Regions from separate parts of the Paenibacillus sp. EKM10P genome, predicted to be linked through region 2. Evidence: riboswitches for the same ligand, from Rfam matches in the RefSeq annotation. Region 2 holds a riboswitch; each other region holds the start of a gene.

Region 1 (7,572 bases), 230 kb from region 2:
GTCGCCTTTTTCAAAGGCCATTACACGTGTTTCACCATCGGGAATAATTTTGACCGTAATTTTGTCCACCTTCGGTGCAGTACCCCAATAATTCGGGTTACGCTTAAAGGTTGCATACTCATCCTGCTTGTATTCATCCAGCATCCAAGGTCCTGTACCTACAGGTTTCTTAATCCCTTTGGACGTATCTCCATCATCCGGGAACCCGGCTTCACCTAAAAAACGGAACGGGCGAACGACAGACAGATCCTGAATAACTGGGTAGTATGGCTCTTTGAGCGTCATTAGGAACGTACTGTCATCTACAGCTTCAGTTTTATCGAGAACGCCTACTATACCAAGCCAGCTATGCGTTTTCTCATTTTTCATAATAGCGTCAAAGTTCTTTTTCACAATCGCGGCATTAAATAGCGTTCCATCGGAAAATTTCACACCTTTACGCAGCTTAAACGTATATGTCTTGCCGTCCTTGGATATGGTCCAAGATTCAGCCAAAGCAGGCTCTAGCTTGCCTCCTTGCTTGTAGCTGACTAACGGCTCATAAATCATGGATTGTGCAAATAGCTGGGAAGGGTTGTATACGTGAGGATTCATTGTACCAATGTCCCGTGGCCACGATAGCGTGATCGACTTTTCATTGGCAGCTCCGTTAGTAGAGGTGGATGCAGGTGTGTTCTCCTGCTTCGCGCAGCCCAGAATAACGGATAATAAGAGGAGCGTCACCAACATAAAGGTGGCAGTCTTGCGGTGTCGAACGGACATCAATGTATTTCCCCTTTTCTATATATGTGATAATGATTATCATAATCATATTTAGAATAGGTACCACATTATATTTTGTCAACAATATTCGACAAGCAAAGCTCTTATTTATTTTGAATTTGTATAATATTAAATTTATGGATTAATCCGCCAACGTTTGAAATAGAGTACGCGTGTATTCATGCTTCACTAGCTCTTCATCCCAATCCTCGAATATTTCCACGATCTCTCCCTGAACCATGACGGCAACACGATCACAGAACGTACGGGTGGATTGAAGATCATGGGTGATGAAAAGATAGGACAACTGACGTTCGAGCTGCATTCTTTTGAGCATGTTCAGCACGGAGGACTGGGTTGTCGTATCCAGATTGGCGACGGATTCATCGAACAGGATGATTTCTGGTTCAACGGCCAACGCCCGAGCAATGCACACCCGCTGTTTTTGTCCACCGCTTAGCTGCGCAGGGTATTTTTTCAGACTGTCAGCCTCCAACCCTACCGATTCCAGTAAGGAAAGGCAGATATCCAGTGCCCTTACTTTTCGCTCAGGAAAATAGTTCCGGATCGGCTCCATCAGAATATCTCGAATGGTCATACGGGGATGCAGTGAGGAGGCCGAGTCCTGCGTGACTAACTGAATTCGTTTGTACAGATGAATATCTTTCATCCTTCCGGTATGTATGGGCTGCTGATTCAGCCAGATTTCCCCCGAGGTCAACGACTCTAGCCCCAGGATACACTGTGCCAGCGTGCTTTTGCCACTTCCGCTTTCTCCAACCAGTCCAAGGCATTCTCCCTGTCGTAATTCCAAGCTCACTTTCTTTATAGCCTGCTCACTGTGTTTCGTATTGAACCAGCCTTTTCTCCGTCTGCGGACAGGATAAGCTTTGGTGACGTTCTTCAATTCCAATATCACGGTTGCATCCTCCCTTCCGGGGTCATCTCCAATACTCGATCTGCTACGCGACTCATACCCTGACGATCATGTGAAATTAACAAAATAGTGAGCTCGAAATCCTCTCTCAACTGTAAAAGCAATGACAGAACCTTGTCGCGGTTGATCACATCCAGCGCTGTAGTGGGCTCGTCGGCAATAAAGAGGCGCGGGCCGGAGCTTAACATTGCAGCCAGCAGCACCCTTTGGCACATACCTCCGCTTAGTTCAAAAGGATATGATGACAGAATATACTCAGGATCGGCAAAACCGACCTTGCGGAGCAGAGAACACAAATAAGCTTCCTGCCCTGGAGTAGTGCGGCCTCCAGCCAGCTCCGTGGCACGGTTCAGCATCTGTCGCATCCGTGACATTACGCCCTGTCGTCGATGGGTCTGCTGTGATGCAGTGTGGGACGGGGCAAGATCAGCCTGGCCCTGCTCCTTCTGGGCGTGCATTTGGCGCCGCCTGTGCAGTCTAAGCGTATCCGTCAGCTGGGCGCGGACGGTACGGATCGGGTTCAGCCCGCTCAGCGATTGTTGAATGAGCAGGGCAATATCCTCACGGCGCAGTCTTTGCCAGCGCTGTTCATGGAACGGGATAATGTCTTCCCCGTTATAGTAGATGCACCCTTGCGTAACACCAACATCTGGGTCCAGCATACCCGCGATTGCGTGTGCGGTCAGGCTCTTGCCACATCCACTTGGTCCAGTCAGAGCCACAATTTCCCCTGGGTAGACGGAAAAGTTCACATCTCGCAGTAGCGGATTGCTCCCGTTCCCGCTTCCGCTTGCTCCTGCACCTGTACGACTAATCTCCAAATGTTCCACGTGTAACAACGGTTTTTGTACGTAAGCTCGCTCTATCGTATCCTTCCACCCTATGACTGGTCGTTTTCCCACTATTTCGCCGCCCCCTTTTCTGAAAAATGATCACCCAGAAGCTGGCAGGCAAGCACAAACAGCATAATCGCCAAACCCGGAAAGATCATAACATGCGGAGCCACCTGAAAATACGAGGTTGCATCATGCAGCATCACGCCCCACTCTGGCTTGGGCGGCTGTACACCCAGTCCAAGAAAGGAGAGTCCAGCGATCATTAACACCACGTGTCCGATATCCCATACCGCATATACCAATAATTGCGGCCATACTTGTGGCAATACATAACGCCTTAGTATGCGCATGTGTGAATTGCCGGACAAACGGGCATACCGTACATAGTCCTCCTGGCAGGCTTTTTGAACCAAACTGCGGATATAGCGGACATAGCCCGCCCACCGTACCGCAATAATCGCTAAGGTCATGTTGACGAAACCCGGCCCCAAAATACCCACAATCGCCACCGTTAAAATAATATCGGGAAAAGCCAGTACGCCGTCGATTCCCCGCATAATCAGCTGATCCACACGTCCTCGCACATAACCAATGAGCAAGCCTGTGGGCAGACTAATACACAGCGTAGCTACCGTAATCGCACAAGCGATTAATACGCTTGTCCGAATTCCATAAATGAGCCGTGACAGCACATCCCGACCCAGATGATCCGTACCGAAAGGATATTTACGGCTGGGTGGTGCCAAACGGTTCAGAAGGTCCACATGCAGAGGATCATGCGGAGCGGCCCAGGGAGCCAGCAACCCAAGCAGCACGATCAGGCCAAATAGTGCGCCCCCTGCCAGCAAGCTTCCTCTAAAGGAAAGCCGTATCTTTTTCATTTTCAGCTTCCCCCTTAACGCAAACGCAGCCTTGGATCTATCACCGTCTGGACCACATCCACCAAACACTGAACACCTACAATTAAAAACGCGGCAAACATAACATATCCCTGAATCACCGGGTAATCCCGCTGCGTAATTGCATCTATAAAATACTTTCCTAACCCTGGCCATGAAAAAATGGTTTCTACGATGACGTTACCTGCCAGCATAAATGATAGATTCGTACCTAATAGCGTGATCATAGGCAGAACGGCATGTTTAAATATCTCAAAAAAGAGAATATGCATACGTGAAAAACCGCGAGCTCTCGCTGCCTTCACAAAATTCCGGTCACTCAGCTCCAGCATCTGAGCACGCAATACACGGGCTTGCACCGTTCCCAATCCTGCACCAAGCGTCAGCGCTGGGAGTACTAAATGTGTCCAGTCCTCCCTTCCCATGGATGGGAGCCAGCCCAAGCGAACGGAAAATAGATAGATCAGCAGAAACCCAAGCCAAAAAGAAGGAATTGACGATCCCAGCAAAGCGAACAGCCTGCCCAGACGATCTAGTGGACCGCTGACTTTTAGCGAGGCAGCCAGTCCCATCCCAAGCGTAAGCACCGTCATGACGGCAAAGCCCGCCAAAGCTAGCTCCACCGTAGCGGGCAGTCTGCTCCATAGTTCGTTTAGCACTGACTCCTTGGACACATACGAGGTTCCCCAATGTCCTGTGAACACATCCCTCAGCCAGTTCACATATTGAATATGAAGCGGCTCATTCAAGCCCAGTTCGTTTCGCAGCGCGGTTAGCGCCTCCCCAGAAGCAGGAACATTATGCGCGGTGAGCAAAATGAGAGCAGGGTCACCAGGAGCCAGCCTCATCAGTACAAAAGTCAGCGTAGATACAACGAATACAATGATGGGCAGCTGCGCCACACGTTCCAATATAAAACGAATCATAGGATACGTTGCTCGTTATTCCGCAATATCAGATTGCGCTGTAATGTAGTAATACTCGATCGGATGAGGTGTAAAGCCCTTTACTCCTTTTTTCGCACCAAACACATTGTCAGGGTGCACAATGAACGACTGCGGTAAATCTGTATTGATGATATCCAGCGCTTGCAGTGTTACCGCATTACGCTGTGCGGTATCCTTCGCCAACTTCAGGCTGTGAAGAATATTCTCCAGCGGTTTGGAAGCATAACGGCTTACATTGGCTTCACTTGTAGAGGAGTAGAACATGTCCATAAAATACTGCGGCTCCCCTGTATGGGCCGTGAGCATGCTGTACATAGCAAAATCCCAATCGTTTTTGGTCAACGCCTCATCGATATTTTCCACCTTGCGAATCTTGACCTGGATTCCCTCATTTAGCAATTGGCTCTGAATCACCTCAGCCATGACGGACAGCTCCGGACGCTGTGGGAAGGTCAGCAGCGTAACCTCGAATGGCTTGCCCTGCTTGGTCCACGTACCTTGGGCATCCTTCTGCCAGCCATCCTTCGTCAACAACTGCTCCGCCGTTCCGTCCAATGCTTTACGCTCAGTCTTACCGAAGGGAAGAATGCCCGGAAACGGGCTGCTTGCTTCCGTACCAAATCCCCTCATGACGGCGCTCACAATGGATGCGCGCGGAATCAGACTGTCCACCACCTTACGGTTGGTTGCATCCTTGAACACAGGTGATTCCATGTTGTACACAATCATATGGGTGCGCAAGGATGGAGCCGACAGCACTTGTAGCTTGTCGTTCTTTTTTAATACCTCTGCGTTATCTACCGGAATATCCGTGGCTACATCCACCTCACCAGATTGCAACGCCATCAGGCGCGAATTACCGTCCGTAATGAATTTCATCGTCGCTTCGGCCAAGCGCGCCTTTTCGCCCCAGTATCCGTCATAACGCTCGACGACCAAGGATTGATCCTTGTTGAAGGCTTTGATTTTAAAAGCACCTGTCATTGCAGGGTAGCTCTGCTCATCTTTCATGGATGCCACATCCATCACGATCGTTGACGGATCAGCCAGATTGGATGCCAGCGCTGCATTCGGCTGGTTTGTCGTAATTTTCAGCGTCAGCGGACCAGTTACATCAATGGACTTCACATCCAGTAAATCCTTCGCCAGATGGCTTTTTTCGATTGAGCGCAGCAAAGATGCTTTTACACTTACTGCATCCATGCTCTTTCCATTATGAAACGTGACCTTATCCTGCACGCTGAACGACCACACATTAGGACTATCATGTTTCCACTCCTTGGCTAGCCAAGCCACAGGCTCCAGCTTTTCATTCAAACGAATGAGTGTCTCACCGGCACCGGAACGCATCACATCCCAGCTATTGTCTCCATGCGGATCGACGCCGGATGGTTTCCACGTATACGCCATCACTAGCTTTTTATCTGCTTGAGTCTGTTGTGCAGACGTGTTCTCACCCTTGCCCGAGCTATCCTCCGTCTTTGTGGCTGCGCCACATCCCGAAAGAGTCATAACTGCCATCAGCAGCAGCAATCCTGTACATATGAACCATGAACGCCTATTACGATTGCCTATCATCCCACATTTCCCCCTCTATCTTGTAAAATCGTATAAACCTAACGCAAAACGCGAAAAAGCATTCCCAACCACTTGATCAGCAGTCAGAAATGCTTTCATTATAAAATGTCAAAACTCACCTCAAAGCCAGCTCCAAAAACATAGAAGGGATCAGATCGGTTTCAGACATTCCGTATGCAGCACGCCTAACCACCTCCCCAGCATCCCGTGGGTCTGACAGTGATGTCAAAACAGGCAGGTCTCCTGACTCCAAGCGTATCTTTCAGGCCTTCCCGGTTCCTCACAGTTCCAGTGGCTTGTTCTGAAAGCTCCAGCATTACCCTGCTGATGCCTGTATACAGTGGCGGGTCCGTGTCGGAATCTACCGAACTTCCCTTTTAAGTGAACACGCTCAACAACTATCTACATCGTCTCTACGAAACTTCGTATATAGAGTTGTCCGGCTCACACCTGTTTTCTTTCTTTATTCCTTTTTATTACGATTTAGGATTATCTTATTTTGTTGCTACTGGCTTGTCAACAAATGTTGCGTAATAATTTAAATTTGAATAATATAGTGTGAATCAAGACCAAGGCTATTCATTGCTTGCGCGCAATTGAAGGTATGTCTTAACGTTGCGTGCACGCAATTCACGTGTTAAAATTAGGTATAGAGATAACCACCGTATCCGTATACTAAAAAGAGCCTTCGCCGCTCCAACGGCAAAGACTCTTAGGACTTGAAAGGCTGTGGATCACCACCACGGCGCGCTGCATAACTGAATGTTAATGCGAACGAAACCCACCGTTAGGGGCCAACCTAATTACGCGGTGGGTTTTCGCTTGTTCCGAAATTTCCGACGCAGCCAGCGATAAAGTTTACGAATACTAAACACCAGGCTTAGTAACGTAACCATCCAACGCAGCACATCATAGCACGACACAAGGTTGACCATCGGCTTCACCCCCTTTCGGGAAGCTGCGCCGTGATCCGAAAACATCCACCACTATCCAAAGTCCTTAAGGTAGATTATACCATGCCTCTTCCTACCACTCGAAAATCCAAACCCCGATCTTCATACAGAAAGAGGGTATTATCAATAATTTCATGCTGCTTAATAAATAACTAGTTCTGGATAACCCCATGCGAAACAGCCGGAAAAGAGGCAACGCCCTCTCTCCGGCTGTTTTTGTTTATTTCCTATTCATCAAACCTTCTGTGGAACTTCTGAGACATTAACGCCTTTGACCGATTCACCCTGTTTTCTTGCCAAAACAATGTTCAAGACAATTGCCGTAATCGAGCCAGATACGATGCCGTTTTGCAGCAGCATTTTGGCAAAGCTCGGCAGTTGGTCGAACATTTGCGGCAGAACAGCTGAGCCTAGGCCCACGGCAATACTACATGCTGCAATCAGCAGATTGCTTTCTTTCCGCAGATCCACTTCTGACAAAATAGACATGCCTGATGCAGCAACCGAGCCAAACATGACGATCATCGCCCCGCCCAGCACAGCGTTAGGAATCACTGTCGTCAAGGCAGCCAGCTTAGGCAGCAAACCGAGGACGACCATGATGCCGCCCGCAGCAAAAATAACGTTACGGGATTTGACGCGAGTCAGCGAGATTAAACC
Region 2 (7,572 bases):
AATTGTGCTGTTTAGTGTATTGATGGAGGTCGGTATTACCCTTATACATGCTCCGGCGCAGGCAGCAGATCACGCGAATCAGCATGCCTACTGGACCTGTATAATTGCAGCCATTGTGCTCTGCTTGCCGATCTGGGCGATGTTGAAACTCAAACGCCGTTTCCCTGATCAGGATCTGATGGAGGCGATGGTAAGCTCTCACCCTGTGCTGGGACGTATGCTGCTTGCAGTCTATTTCATTTTATTCCTGATCATTTTTGCGCGGGATTTGAGGATTATTACCGATCTGGTGGAGGTGGTTCTTTTGCCGCTGACTCCGATTGTGGTCGTATCTCTTATTGTGCTATTGACTATGGCATTTATGGTTAAAGGGGGGATAAGTACCCTTGTCAATATGACCGAGATTTTTGTGCCATTGTTGATTGTGACACTGTTGACTATGCCGCTTTTTTTTGGAGGTAATATGGATTTTTCGATGCTGAGACCCTATTTACATCCGGAGGTAGATGGAGTGATCAAGGGGAGCTGGCGCATGCTCGGATATATGGCCGATATCATGATCGTTCCCTTTGTGATTTCTGGGAAGAGCTATAATGGACGTAGTGCGTGGTTGGGGCATTTACTCGGAACCGCTATTATAATCATGCTGGTGTTGCTGTCGGAGTTGGTGATTGGAGTTCCTATCTTGTCACGACTGTTTTATCCATCGTATGAACTGGTGCGTCAGTTGCAACTAACGGACTTCCTGGATCGGTTCGACTTGTTCGTGGCAGCACTGACCGTACCAGCCTTTCTTACGAAGATTGGAATTGATCTGTACGTTACCAGTTTGGCGGTAAAGCGCATGTTTGCCCATGTCTGGGGGAGTCTGATGGTTTGGCCCTTAGGTTTGTTAGGTTATGTCTGTTCGTTTATGCTGTTCTCCAACATCGTACAAATTTATGATTTCAGCCGGGAATGGACTGCGGTGATGGTCATCTTTTTTGTATTCATGCCCTTCTTGCTGTGGATGTTGCTCCGACCCAAATTTAAAGGGAGAGGTGATGATAATTCATCATCTGGCAGGGAGAGGGATAGAAGTGATCAGAAAGAAGGCCAGCAGGAAAGCGAAACAGGACACGCCCACTTATAAGATTACTGTATTTATCGAAAAAGTAATTCTTATTTGTCTTTTGCCTTTCTGATTGTATACTTGGTAGAAAGAAATACGACATCTACAAGGGAGGCAACAGCATGGCACAACGCATGGCAGGTAAGAGAGTCGCTCTTGCCGGTCCCCGTAAAGCAGAAGAAATGGCGTTGCTAGTTATGAAGATGGGGGGCGAGCCAGTAGAACGCCCGGCCCAGGGGACTGTTTTTCTGGATGATATCGAGCTGCGCAACGCTGTTGTATCGTGGGTGAAGAACCCTCCGGACTGGTACATCTTCACGACAGGTATGGGACTGGATGCTCTGTTCGATATGGCAGAGGATATGGGCGTGGCCGAGCAGATTATAGAGTTGCTGCAATCCTCCAACATTGCAGCACGGGGCTACAAGACGGTCAATGGACTCAAAAAGCGTGGCTTTACGCCAGCAGTACGGGACGAGGACGGAAGTTTGATCGGATTGACACGGGCTTTTGCCCCATATGATCTGAAGGGGAAGGAAGTACTGTTGCAACTGCATGGAGACCCGGCCCCCCGGTTGGTAGAGTGGCTGGATGAGCAAGGCGTAGTGACCCGCCAAGTACTTCCTTATAAGCATATCCCACCTGAAGAAGCAAAATTGCAGGCGCTACTAGATGATGTTATAAACCGTACGATTGATGCCGTTACGTTCACGAGTGGTCCACAAATTCGATTTTTGGCCCAATATGCCAGAAAGCAAAATCGAATGGAGGATTTACTGGAAGCTTTTCGTGAAGATGTCATTGCTGTATCGGTAGGCAAGGTGACTGCACAATCCATTTTGGAAGAAGGGATTGAACGAGTCGTATTTCCAACTGAAGAGCGCATGGGTGCGATGATGGTAGAACTGGGCAAATATTTCGAACATAGCGATTCGGTGCATGGCTGTGGTCTGAAGAGCGTGAACGGTCATTTGAAATGAGCTAGAACTGATAAATGCAGTAAGCTAAAAATGAACTTATATTTACTAATACAGAGTAAAATAGAGATAAGGGCCTACGAGGTCTTTATCTTTTTTTGTTGGACATGCATCGCAAAGTTTTTTGTTATAGCGAAAATATTTATCTAATATAATGAATAAGTTTCGATGCATGATATTGAGGACAGGAGCTGAGACATTTATGAATTCTATTTGTGTATTTGCAGGGTCCAGACCTGGACATTCATCGGTATATGTTGAGGCGGCAGGCAAGCTGGGTGAAGCTATGGCTCGCCAGCATATCCGTTTAATTTATGGTGGCTCCAGCAGAGGGCTGATGGGTAAGGTGGCGGATGGACTGTTGGCGGGTGACGGTCAGGTCACCGGCATTATGCCCACCCTGTTATTCGATGCAGAGATCATTCATCGGGGAGTTACCGAGTTTATTGAGGTAGCAAGCATGCATGAACGTAAAGCGGCGATGAGCGAGATGGCCGATGCGTTTATAGCCCTTCCGGGAGGCTTGGGAACCTTTGAGGAGCTGTTCGAGGTATTGTGCTGGGCGCAAATCGGTATACATCGCAAGCCCATTGGGCTGCTGAATGTGAATGGATATTTTGACCCGTTGGTAGAAATGGTACGTCATAGCGTGCAGGAAGGGTTTACCGGAGCTGATCATCCAGCGCTACTGAGTATATCTGCGGACCCGGATGAACTGCTGCATATGTTGAAAAATAAAGCAGAGAACTTGAAATAAAGCTTTTTTCGTGCTTGCACAACTGATTGAGGCAAGGTTATGATAAGACCCATAATCAAATAGCGGACAGACAAGGTGCCTTTGCGGTTGAGCAAAGGGTAACAGGGAATCGGGTGCAAGTCCCGAGCGGTCCCGCCACTGTAAGGAAGAGGGTTCTTTTAAATGGTCACTCGTACAAAACGGGGAAGACGAGAGAATCCGTTGATGCCAAGCCAGGAGACCTACCTTGATCTGTATGCACCGTTAACCTTCGCGGAGAGGATGGGTGTACGAAATCAGGAAATCAGGCACACGTTGCTTTTTCCATGTTGGTTACAGGTTTGCGTGGATATGAACGTTCAGCAGCGTTTGAAGCGTAAACAAAACAGATGGAAAACAACGGCAGATAGGAGGAAGACAAGAACTGTCTTCTTACGCTGTTTCGTCTGGTAAGAGAGATACGTACATAGGAACCCCATCCGGGCAGGATGGGGGTTTTTTGAGTTAAAGGATGCCACAAATTATTGAAATAGATAGTATAGCTGCCCTGAAAAGGATGATAGGAGGAGCACGATGAGCCCATTAGGAAAATTGCTGGTGATTGGATTTGGACCAGGAGATATGGAACATATCACAAAACGGGCGTTGGATGCGCTGGCCGAAAGTGAGGTCATTATCGGCTACAATACCTACGTTGATTTGATCCGTCCGTTGTTGAACGGACAGGAGATTGTACGCACAGGGATGACAGAAGAAGTGAGCCGTGCGCAGGAGGCGGTTCGCCAAGCAGAGATGGGTAAGAAGGTAGCCGTCATTTCCAGTGGAGATGCTGGGGTCTATGGCATGGCAGGGCTGGTGTACGAAGTGCTGATGCAAAAAGGCTGGCGTCGCGAGGACGGGGTTGAGGTAGAAGTTGTGCCGGGGATCTCGGCTATTCAATCCTGTGCTTCGTTGTTGGGAGCGCCGGTTATGCATGATGCTTGCACAATCAGTCTGAGTGATCATCTGACCCCGTGGGAAACGATCGTGAAGCGTGTAGAAGCTGCGGCTTCGGCTGATTTTGTGATTGCCTTATACAACCCGCGCAGTGGTCGACGTACCCGCCAGATTGTGGAGACGCAGTCCATTTTGCTCCGTTACCGTGATCCGCAAACTCCAGTTGGACTGGTGAAGAGTGCTTATCGTGAACGTCAGCAGGTTATTGTAACGACGCTGGAAGATATGCTGAACCATGATATCGGGATGCTGACGACCGTAATCATCGGCAATTCCTCGACGACAGTGTATGACGGGTTAATCGTGACTCCGCGCGGCTATCAGCGTAAATACACGCTGGACGCGACCGAGCAAGTGCTCAAACCGCATCAGCGGCTTCGCACGGAAGCGGAGCCGTGGTCGCTGGGCGCGCAAGAGGATCGCGCACTGGATACACCGCAGGGAGGTGGAGCTCTGACTGCGTCTCCCGAGCCTTCCGCGAGCAGCGCTGCGGTTGCCACGCAAGCACGCCCGCAGGCGATGGCTACCGTGCAGGCTGCGCCCGCGAAGCCAACCGGAGCGGCTCCAGCATCGCTGGCAGCAGAGGCACTAAGCCGCCTAGCTGTCGGCGGCAAGCTGCCGGGCGAAGCCAATGCTCGCTGGAGCGGGCAAGCGCCTACCGCCCAGAGCGCCGTCGGAACGGCAACGGTGGCTACGACTGGGAAGGCGTCAGGCGGCTTTGGCAAGCCTGCACTGTTTGAGGTGGGGGTTTCCCCTGGCGTGGGAAACAAGAAGTTCACTGCTCGGCAGATGGCACTGCTTGCCGAGGTAGCGGGTGATGATGGCGAGCTGGAATACACGCCAGATCATCAGATCGTGCTGCGCGTGCCGTGCGCAGACCCCGAGGAACTGGTCGGACGGCTTCGGGATGAACGATTCATTGTCATGCCGATCGGCGATGTGTTTAAGGTGAAGGCCTGCGACTTCTGCAATATGGAGAAAGATGATGCGGTGCCTGTGGCTGAGCATCTACAGGTTGTACTTGGCGGATTACAGGCACCCAAGGAAACGAGTATTGCTTTGAATGGATGCGGCATGGCTTGCTATGGAGCGGTGCTGGAGGATATCGGCATCGTCTATCGCAAGGGAGGATACGATCTGTTTCTCGGCGGCAAAAAATTTGGCCGTAATGCTCATGCCGCTCAGCCCGTAGCGGAAGGGATTCCGGGTGATCAGATTACGGATATCGTGGAGAACATTATTGCTGAATATAAGGAAAAAGGGCATCCGAACGAGCGTTTTCATAAATTCTTTAAACGTGTAGGCATCGTTGCGGGTTTCCGACATGAAGATGCACCAGCAACAGTAGAAGTGAACGCGGTTTGTGGTGATTAAGTGGGTTGGTAGGCTTGATGAACAGGATACAAGCATATATATAAAATAGGGCGTCATGTAGGCTATCCCTATCAATGAGGAGGAAAACACAGCAGTGGATGCAATATTGTTGGTTGGACATGGAAGTCGGGACCCAGAGGGTAATCAGGAACTACTGGAATTTGCGCAAGCGGTGGCAGATCGGGCGCCAGGTACGTGTGTAGAAACCTGTTTTCTGGAGTTGGCACGCCCAAGTATTGCCGAAGGAGTACAGGCGTGTGTGGACAAAGGGGCGACGCGTGTCGTTTTTATTCCGATTATTTTGTTCGCAGCAGTGCATGCCAAAATTGATATTCCGAAGGCAATCGACCGGGCAAAGGCAAAATACCCGCAGGTGGAATTTGTATACGGACGTCCGATTGGCGTTCACGAAAAAATCGTTAGCATACTGCTTAACCGCTTGAAAGAGGCCCGCCCTGTTGCAGTTCCAGCAGGGATGAATAGCGCTGTAGAGGCATCTGCCCAGGTATCTGACGAAGAAACAGCGGTACTTGTATTAGGACGCGGAAGTAGCGATCCTGATGCGAACAGTGACTTTTTCAAAATCACTCGTATGCTGTGGGAGAAGCTTTCTTATACGTGGGTAGAAAGCAGCTTTATCGGTGTGACGCAGCCTTCTTTTCCCGATGGCCTAGAGCGTTGTGTACGATTGGGGGCCAAAAAGATTATCGTGCTTCCGTATTTTCTATTCACGGGTGTGCTGATTAAGCGCATTGGAGAAATGACTCAGGAATTCGCCGAGGCTCACCCTGCATTACAAGTGGAAATGGGCGGATATTTTGGCTTCCATCCTCAATTAGTTGAGCTGGTGCTGGAGCGAGCTAACGAAGGCTTGTTCGGCAAGGTTACGGCTAATTGCGATAACTGCCAGTTCCGTCTGGAAGCGCAGGAGCATCACCATCATCACCACGACCATGATCACGACCATGACCATGACCACGATCACCATCACGACCATGATCATGACCATCATCACCATCATGCACATGAGCATGATCACCATCACGAGCACCATACACACAGCCACGCTCACGATCATGCGCATGTCCATGCTCACAGCCATAATGACCATGATCACGATCATTCACATGCGCCGTCTGTAGTGAACGTAACCGGGCAGGTGAATGGCTCATGATTTTTATGCTATGCGGAACGAGCGATGCAAGGGAATTGGCGCTGCAAATCCGTGACACCGGCTTTAACGTATTAACTTCGGTCGTAACCGAAAGCGCGGCGGCCAGCTTGTCCGAAGCAGGGCTGGACGTACGTACAGGCCGAATGACAGCCAATGAAATGGGTGCAATGATTCGGGAGAAGGGGATACAGGCCGTTGTTGATGCCAGTCATCCTTTTGCAGAAGAAGCACATGCGAATGCGATGACAGCTGCTCGCGAGTCTGGAGTTCCTTATATTCGCTACGAGCGGACGGGACTGGTGTATGACAATCATCCATTGCTCCATATTGTGTCTTCTTATGAAGAGGCCGCATTAATTGCTAAGCAACTCAAAGGCTCTGTCATGCTTACGACGGGCAGTAAGACGCTCGGCACATTCACCAAGCATCTACTCGGAGACCCGGAGATTCGTCTGGTTGCACGTATGTTGCCGCGCCTCGACAATATGGAGAAATGCGGCGAACTGGGGATGGAGCAAAAAAATATTATTGCCATGCAGGGGCCCTTTTCCCGTGAGATGAACGAAGCATTGTACAAGCACTTTGGTACAACCGTGATGGTCACCAAGGAAAGCGGACGCACGGGAGCAGTGGATGAGAAGGTTCAATCTGCTCTGGATCTGGGTATTCACGTCATTTTGATTTCCAGACCGGAAGTAGAGTTTGGTACGGTATTTGATCATTTCGACGGAGTAATTGATACATTGCGCACAGCAACAGGGAAGATTTCCATTTGAGTTGGTTCAAGTCCCTACGGGTTCAGTTAATCCATAACGACTGCTGGCATGTATCTAAAATATAGTCATCTTAAAATGCGTGTTTTAATAGAAATATCTGTTGTTTTAATACACGAGCAGTTATTTTTCCTAAACTAATTTTCCATAAGGGAGTGGGTCGATACCATGGACTTTAAAACAGACTTTAAACCGCTAACGGTACAGCCGCAGGAGATTGAGGGTAAAAGCTTCGCAATGATCACAGAAGAATTGGGAGAGCATCCATTTACAGCTGAACAATATCCTGTCGTACAGCGTGTCATTCATGCATCTGCTGATTTTGAGTTGGGCCGCAGCATGGTATTTCATCCAAAAGCCATTGAAGCCGGAATTGCAGCTATTCGCGCAGGACAGCCGGTGGTGGCAGATGTGCAGATGATTCAGGCGGG
Region 3 (7,572 bases), on a different contig from region 2:
TCCTGCGCCATCACTTTCGCCAAAGCTACACGCTGTCGCTGTCCCCCACTCAAGCGATCCAATGTTCTGTCAGCTAGTGAAGTTAGACTCAATCGCGCTAGGACCCGATCCGTAATCGCCTCCACATCAACTCCCTTTTCCCTGCCTAGCCAGTCCTGATGAGGGAACCGTCCCATTTCTATAACTTCCCTGACCGTGTATCTTACTGGAGGAATCCCCTCCTGTTGGAGTACAGCTACAAGTCGGGAAAGCTCTTTTCTGCTGTAGCTATCGATCTTTTTACCATAGATATGAACACTTCCAGAGGTCGGCTGGTCTACACCAGAAAGCAGATGCAGCAACGTGGATTTACCACTCCCATTCGGACCAATGATCCCCCACCAAGCTCCTTCGTCTACGTTCCAGCTAACATTCTTTAGCACATGGAAATCCCCATAAGCACGGCTCAGGCCCGCTACCTCTAATGCTCGAGCACGCACCTTTAGTAATTCACTTGGTTCGGTCACAGCAGATCCCCCCTGCGCAGCTTCTTGTTCCGGTACAGGAGATATGCGAAGAACGGTGCTCCCACAAAGGCTGTCATCACGCCCAAAGGAATTTCCGTCGGGGCTAACAGCGTACGAGCTGCCGTATCTGCCCAAGCCATAAAAATAGCTCCACCCAGTGCAGACAACGGAACGATCATCCGGTAATCAGGACCTGTCACCAGACGAATGATATGTGGTACAACGAGTCCGACAAAGCCAATGACTCCGCATACTGAGACAGCGGCAGCTGTCAGCAAGGTAGATATGATCAGGACAGATAGCTTCGTCGCATCTACATGAACCCCCATATGAGCCGCTTGACGTTCACCCAAAGCCAGAATATTCAGCACCCGTGCCCGGTTCCATAGAAACACCAACCCAACGATCACGTAAGGTAAAAGAATTCCCGTATATGACCAACCTCGCAGACTAAGACTTCCCAACGTCCAGTACAATATTTCATTGACTGTTTCCTTCGACATGGCTGTCAGAAAAGAAACAATGGCTCCCCCAAAAAATTGCATCACCACACCTGATAAAATGAGGCTTTGGGTCGGAATTTTCCCACCTTCACGCGCCAACGTCAACACCATCCACAGCGTCAGCATGCCGGTTATAAATGCGACTAGCGGAAGGGTCCATATACCCACAAATGAAAATTGAAGCCCCCAATAAATCAGCACTGCCGCTCCTACCGAAGCTCCCGAAGACACTCCCAGTGTATACGGATCAGCCAAAGGATTACGCAGCACACCCTGAAATCCGGCTCCCGCCAGCGCCAGCGCTGCTCCAACCAACATTCCCAGTAACACCCGTGGCAGTCTCACCTTCAAAATAATCTGCTCTGCAGATGTATTCCAATCCGGTGTAAACGTATCACCTAACCACGGTAGGTGGTTGATCAAAATACCTGTGATCTGGCTGACCGGAAGACTGACCGAGCTGATGCCAAGACAGAGCAGCAGCGTCAGCAGCAGCAAGACAAGACCAGTCCCCCCAAAACCGATCAGTCTACGGTTCATTTGAAAATTTCAGGGTACACGCCCTTGGCTACTTCCTTGAGTCCTTCTGTTACGCGTGGACCTGGACGGCTAATCAAATTATCATCCACGGCAAATACACGATTGTTACGAACAGCCGATATTTGATCCCATCCACTACGAGCTTTTATGATATCGCCGAGGGACTGGCCTGTTTTGTCATCCTTCACACTTTTGCTGTATAAAATCACGTCAGGGTTGGCAGCTATAATATTTTCCTCACTGATTTGGTACCAGCCCTTCTGCGTGGCACCCACGTTTTCGCCGCCCGCCAATGTGATCAGTTCGTCCATAAACTCGCCTTTACCCACTGTCCAGCCTGGTGAAAATTCGACGTATACCCGTAGCTTCTGCCCTTTGCCGATATTTTTAACTCCTTCTTTCACTTCCGCTACATCTGCTCTCATCTTGTCGGTCACCGCTCTCGCTTCTTTCTGATGATCGGTGATTTTCCCATACAATTCGATGTTAGCTATGACATCTTCAACGGTCTTCGGTTCCGTTTTAAAAATCATAATTCCCATGTCACGCAGCTTAGTCGTAGCCTGTTCACTAAGTGAAATTCCTGCAAAAACGACATCAGGGTTCGCAGCAATGATCGCCTCTTCGTTCGGTTTCATAATACCGCCCACTTTAGGCTTTTTCGTAGCTGCCTCCGGGTAATCAGAGTAGTCGGATACACCAACAATTTCCTTATCCAATCCGATAGCGAACAACGCCTCGGTTTCTGCCGGGGAGACGGAAACGATCTTGTCCGGTGCCTTTTTAAATGTAAATTCCTGTCCTGTTGCATCCTTAACCGTTAGCGGGTAAACCGTTTTGCCCGGAGGCTCTTGTGCGGTCACGGTCTGTCCCGGCTGCTGTGAAGAAGCTTGGCCCTCTTTATTTTCTACATTTTTTCCATTCGCGCCACATGCACTCAGCACAACTGCCAATATCAGCGCCAATAGACCTGTTGTCCATACCTTTATTTTTTTGCCTGCCATGATTTGCACCCCTTCATACAAAAATCGTTAAGAGCGTTACTTGAACATCATCCGATATTTTCCTCATTCCAGCCTTCTTTTCCTATCAAAAACCCCCGCATCCTCATATCAGGATACAGGGGTCACGTTAGCACAGATCGTGCGCAGGCGGGCAGCTTCTTTCCGCATGGACAGTCACTGCGAACACGTCATCCTTTCCTCGAAGGATTATGGTGACAGGCGGACGGGCAGGTATCCTGACTTATGGAAGAGGCATGCCCTGATATTCTTTCACATGCTTGGCGGCACATGTAACAGGGCTAATGAGCATGTTTCCATTTACAGTGGCGGGACCGCGTCGGACTCACACCGACTTCCCTTTTAACAGCGCAATGAAGAAAAGCAAGTTCCCTCACACGGCGCCGACCTCGTCTGCTGGATATTTGATGTAGTGTAGTCAAGCCGTTCTTTTACTTGATGATTATAGGTTAAAAAGAGTTAGCTTACAACCCAAACAGCTGCTTGATTCGCCACAACTACCCTAGTGAAAAAGCAATTTTGCTATACAATTGTGCAGTCCTGCCAGCCTTAACTGAAGCCTAATCGCTTCTCCCGGTTTTGGATTCAGACTCCAAAAATCATGACCTGGTATCAGCATACAAACCAATTGGCGAATTACTCCACCATGCGTGACAACCAAAACAGAGGGCGGTGCAGCATTCGACTCTATTGGCTGAACCTTCAAAGCAATGCGCCACGCAAACAGAGAGTCAAGGAATTCACGCAGACGATTCACAAAATGGACCCAAGACTCTCCTCCAGGCGGGGTGATTCGTTGCGGCTCATCAATCCAAGCGCGATACAACGCCACATCCTTAAGCATGTCATACGTTTTTCCATCCCACTCGCCAAAGTGAAGTTCTCGCAGACGTGGTTCCATCATGGGAGGCATAGCAGATAGGGAACGTTCAGTCGTCAATGCTGACTCCGGCAAAATGATCTGCAAGGTCTGGCGACATCGCATCAAGTCACTGCAATAGATTTGAGCAAAGGACTGGCCCTGCAATTTTTCCCGCAAAGGCTTTAATTCCTGCTCTGCTCCAGACAGCAAACTCAAATCGGCATGTCCCAGATATCGACGTTCCTTATTCCATGAGGTTGTGCCATGACGAACTAGCACGAGCTCCATGTCCCACTGCAGATCTTCTTTAGCATCATTCGGCTCACTATCCTGTTGTGGGTTCGGACTTAGTGCACATTCTCGCACTCTTTTCCCTTCTGTATTTTGTTTCAAAATAATGTCACTCCTCACCGCATCCATCCCAAGGCAAAACACCCCGCAGCTCCCAACAAACACAACCCTACAAACATAGTGGATACGGCGAACATCAGCCGGATGGTATGCCGGATATCCTTCGACTCCAGTGGTCGTATCTCTTCGCCCATATATGCCCGAAAGGAGCGTACGCCGTGATACACGTTGTAGCCACCGAGACGAATCCCCAAGGCACCTGCCACTGCTGATTCGGGGAAGCCGCTGTTCGGGCTTGGGTGCAGACGGGCATCCCGCTTGACTGTGCGCCAGCTTCTTGCAGCATCCAGCCGATACAACCACGCCGCTATCACAAGCATAACTGCTGTCAGGCGAGCCGGAATGTAGTTAGCTACATCGTCCAGACGTGCCGAGGCCCAGCCTAAATGCAGGTACTTTTCATTTTTGTAGCCAACCATTGAGTCGAGCGTATTTACGGCACGATATGCCAGTGCCAAGGGGGCTCCCCCGATCAGGGCATAAAAAAGCGGGGAAATAATGGCGTCCACGATATTTTCAGCGACTGTTTCGACGGTACCGCGTACAATTTCAGGCTCGTCAAGCTGCTGCGTATCCCTCCCGACAATCATGCCTAGCTCCCGACGTGCCACAGTCAGGTCATTCGCCTGCAACGCTCGGTATACGGCCATCCCTGCGTCCTTTAGTCCTTTGGAAGCAATTGTGGTTGCAACCAGAACAATTTCTACGACGACAGACAACCATGGGTGAATCCAGGCAAGCACACACAATAGCCCCCAAGCAAGCCCAAAGGAGCCTCCTGCCACAATGAGTGGAAGCAGTATACCCGCACGTTTCAATCCCCGGTCACTGCGGACCTTACGACGAATCGCTTTTTCCAATGCTGAAATGGCATGTCCCATCCCGATGACTGGATGTGGCAACCATCTCGGATCGCCGATTAGCCTGTCCAGCAAATAGGCTGCCATGATAACCAAGCTAACGATCACGCCGCTCCTCCTCCAACACTTCACTGAGTGCAGACAGCAGCATATTATTGGCTTCGGCGTCCTTGACTGCAATTCGAAAATGGCTCGCCGACAGCCCCGGATACATGGCACAGCTACGTATAAGAATCCCACGTTGTCCAAGCGCCTGCTGAATAGCCGATGAACTCCACGTTCCCGGCGCCCTTGCTAGCACGTAATTGGCTTCGCCGGGAACGACACCGCAGCCCCATTCCGCTAAGGCAGTCAGCAAGCGACTGCGCTCCGTCGCAATCAGTTCCTGTGTGCGGCGCTCATAAGCTTGCCCACTTCTCAGACACGCCTCTCCAGCCAGCAACGCCAATCCATTAACACTCCAGGTCACCTGTTTGGCCGTCATTTGCCGGATATAGTCCGGATGAGCAATCGCATAGCCCAATCGCAAGCCAGGAATGGCATAAAATTTGGTCATCGATCGGATCAAAATCACATGAGGATAGCGATCCAGCACAGGCAATAATGAGACTTGTCGTTCCAGTGGGATAAAATCAATAAAGGCTTCATCCACCACCAGCACGGTACCCGTTCTGCCAGCCGCTTCTGCCAGTTCGTATAGCTCCTGCACGCCATATTGCACACCGTTCGGATTATTCGGTTGCCCAAGGAACAGTACATCTACCTGCTTCATGAGCTGAAGGATGTCCTCCACGTCTGCCTTCCATTGAAGCGAAGCCTTCCCGTATACCCGGTGGATCTCGGCTCCAAATTTGCCAGCCAGCTCGGCATATTCCGAAAAACACGGCTCCACTGTGCCCACACGCTTGGGAGCCAGGCCCAATAGCAGCAGCGCCATGCTTTCAGCAGCGCCGTTACCGATGCTCAGCGACTCCGGTGGAACGTGCAGCCGCCGTGCCAGCATATTTTTAAAGTGGCGGTGTCCAGGGTCTGGATAGCGAATCACCGTGTCCAATGAGCTTCGCAGTGCCTCAAGCACCTCCGGTGGCGGGCCGAGCGGATTAATATTCGCACTAAAATCCACAAAATCCGCCGCAGCTCCGCCAAATGTCGCGGCAGCCGTTTCCCTGTCCCCGCCATGACCGTAAACCTCTATCATTGCCTCATATCCTTTCCGCCCGTTTTCAATCATTTAGCTCCATTATGAGGCTGCTTTTCGCGTCCCGTCAATGCAAATGAGCTTTTGTACATGGCTCACTTGGGTTACAATAGGGGGAGGCACACATAAAATACACAGTTTGTATATACGGAGGAATGGACATGCTGTTCATCGACAACCAGGGCATACACGATCCAGCCATTAATCTTGCTATTGAGGAATACGCGCTCAAGCATTTACCGCTGGACGACAGCTATCTGCTGTTTTACATTAATCAGCCTTCTATTATTATAGGCAAGCATCAAAACACCGTTGAAGAAATCAATGCTGAGTTTGTGAGAGACAACAATATTCAAGTCGTTCGTCGCCTGTCCGGCGGCGGGGCTGTATATCATGATCTCGGTAACTTAAATTTCAGCTTCATTACCAAGGATAACGGGGAGTCCTTTCATAATTTCCTCAAATTTACGCAACCTGTGATTGACGCCCTCCACCAAATGGGAGTAGAAGCCGAAATGACGGGACGCAACGATCTGCAAGTCGGAGAACGTAAAATTTCAGGAAATGCTCAATTTGCCACACGTGGACGTATGTTCAGCCATGGTACATTGATGTTCAACCTGAATCTGGACAATGTGGCTGCATCGCTGCACGCCAATCCCGAAAAATTCAAATCCAAAAGCACAAAATCCGTCCGTAGCCGCGTGGCTAACATCAGCGAACTGATGGACCGTGAGATGACCATAGAACAATTTCGCGAGGAACTGCTGCGGTCCATCTTTGGTTCAGAATTGGATCAGGTGCCTCAATATAAGCTCACCGATGCGGATTGGGCTAAAATCCATGAAATTTCCAAAGAACGCTATCAATCGTGGGATTGGAACTATGGTCTATCCCCTGAGAGCAATATCAAGCACACACGTAAATTCCCGGTCGGTATTATAGATATCCGCATGGATCTGAAGGAAGGCTACATCCGTGATATTAAAATCTACGGGGATTTCTTCGGTGTAGGTGATGTCGCTGATATTGAAAATATCCTGCGTGGCAAGCGTTATGATGAAGGTGAGGTCCGTCAAGCCTTATCCTCTCTCGATTTGAAGCATTACTTTGGTAATATTGAACTGGACGACTTTGTTGGACTTGTATTTCTGGAAGACTAAGCGTTACTTTTTTCCATGGTTTCAAGCCAATACTTCAGTGGTTATAAGGGGACAGGCTCTTATGGGCGTCGTCCCTTTTTCAATGCGATATTGTCATTTTGAATATTATAAGATACAATTTTAATATTGCCCCATGATAGAGATAAAGGAGAGAATACCGATATGTATAAATTAATTGCCATTGATATTGATGATACTCTCATTAATGACCAGAAAGAAGTTACTCCAGCGACACAACAGGCATTGGAAGCTGCTGTAGCTAAAGGTGTGGTGGTTACTCTCGCTACTGGACGAGCTTATGCCTCCGCGCACAAAATTGCACGCCAAACGGGGTTGAACGTACCGATCATTACGTACCAAGGAGCTTTGGTTAAAAACCTGCTGGACGAAAACGTGCTGTATGAGCGTTATGTTCCACTCGTAGCTGCACGTCGTCTGTATGAATTCTGCGTGGAACGCAATCTGCATTTGCAAACGTATATAGATGACAAATTGTACACTCGTGAA

What was found. Region 2 has a riboswitch for cobalamin ahead of cobJ (precorrin-3B C(17)-methyltransferase). Riboswitches for the same ligand answer to the same signal wherever they lie in the genome.
Region 1: linked by a shared signal. The riboswitch ahead of HFE01_RS11585 (ABC transporter substrate-binding protein) and the one ahead of cobJ (precorrin-3B C(17)-methyltransferase) in region 2 are both predicted to bind cobalamin.
Region 3: linked by a shared signal. The riboswitch ahead of HFE01_RS02280 (ABC transporter substrate-binding protein) and the one ahead of cobJ (precorrin-3B C(17)-methyltransferase) in region 2 are both predicted to bind cobalamin.

The regions. Positions count from the first base shown of each region.
Region 1 is NZ_JAALET010000003.1:481,809-489,380, forward strand. It holds gene nikA (nickel ABC transporter substrate-binding protein) at 1-762, opposite strand, end outside; gene HFE01_RS11565 (ABC transporter ATP-binding protein) at 905-1,681, opposite strand; gene HFE01_RS11570 (ATP-binding cassette domain-containing protein) at 1,678-2,601, opposite strand; gene nikC (nickel transporter permease) at 2,601-3,416, opposite strand; gene nikB (nickel ABC transporter permease) at 3,431-4,360, opposite strand; gene HFE01_RS11585 (ABC transporter substrate-binding protein) at 4,376-5,959, opposite strand; cobalamin riboswitch at 6,176-6,380, opposite strand; gene HFE01_RS27600 (hypothetical protein) at 6,763-6,894, opposite strand; gene HFE01_RS11590 (nucleobase:cation symporter-2 family protein) at 7,147-7,572, opposite strand, start outside.
Region 2 is NZ_JAALET010000003.1:255,134-262,705, reverse strand. It holds gene HFE01_RS10580 (GerAB/ArcD/ProY family transporter) at 1-1,132, shown strand, start outside; gene HFE01_RS10575 (uroporphyrinogen-III synthase) at 1,234-2,091, shown strand; gene HFE01_RS10570 (LOG family protein) at 2,291-2,845, shown strand; cobalamin riboswitch at 2,903-3,088, shown strand; gene cobJ (precorrin-3B C(17)-methyltransferase) at 3,398-5,194, shown strand; gene HFE01_RS10560 (sirohydrochlorin chelatase) at 5,289-6,368, shown strand; gene cobK (precorrin-6A reductase) at 6,365-7,144, shown strand; gene HFE01_RS10550 (precorrin-8X methylmutase) at 7,310-7,572, shown strand, end outside.
Region 3 is NZ_JAALET010000001.1:507,439-515,010, reverse strand. It holds gene HFE01_RS02290 (ABC transporter ATP-binding protein) at 1-506, opposite strand, end outside; gene HFE01_RS02285 (FecCD family ABC transporter permease) at 503-1,549, opposite strand; gene HFE01_RS02280 (ABC transporter substrate-binding protein) at 1,546-2,553, opposite strand; cobalamin riboswitch at 2,763-2,978, opposite strand; gene HFE01_RS02275 (histidine phosphatase family protein) at 3,074-3,826, opposite strand; gene cbiB (adenosylcobinamide-phosphate synthase CbiB) at 3,841-4,812, opposite strand; gene cobD (threonine-phosphate decarboxylase CobD) at 4,802-5,902, opposite strand; gene lplA (lipoate--protein ligase) at 6,064-7,065, shown strand; gene HFE01_RS02255 (Cof-type HAD-IIB family hydrolase) at 7,228-7,572, shown strand, end outside.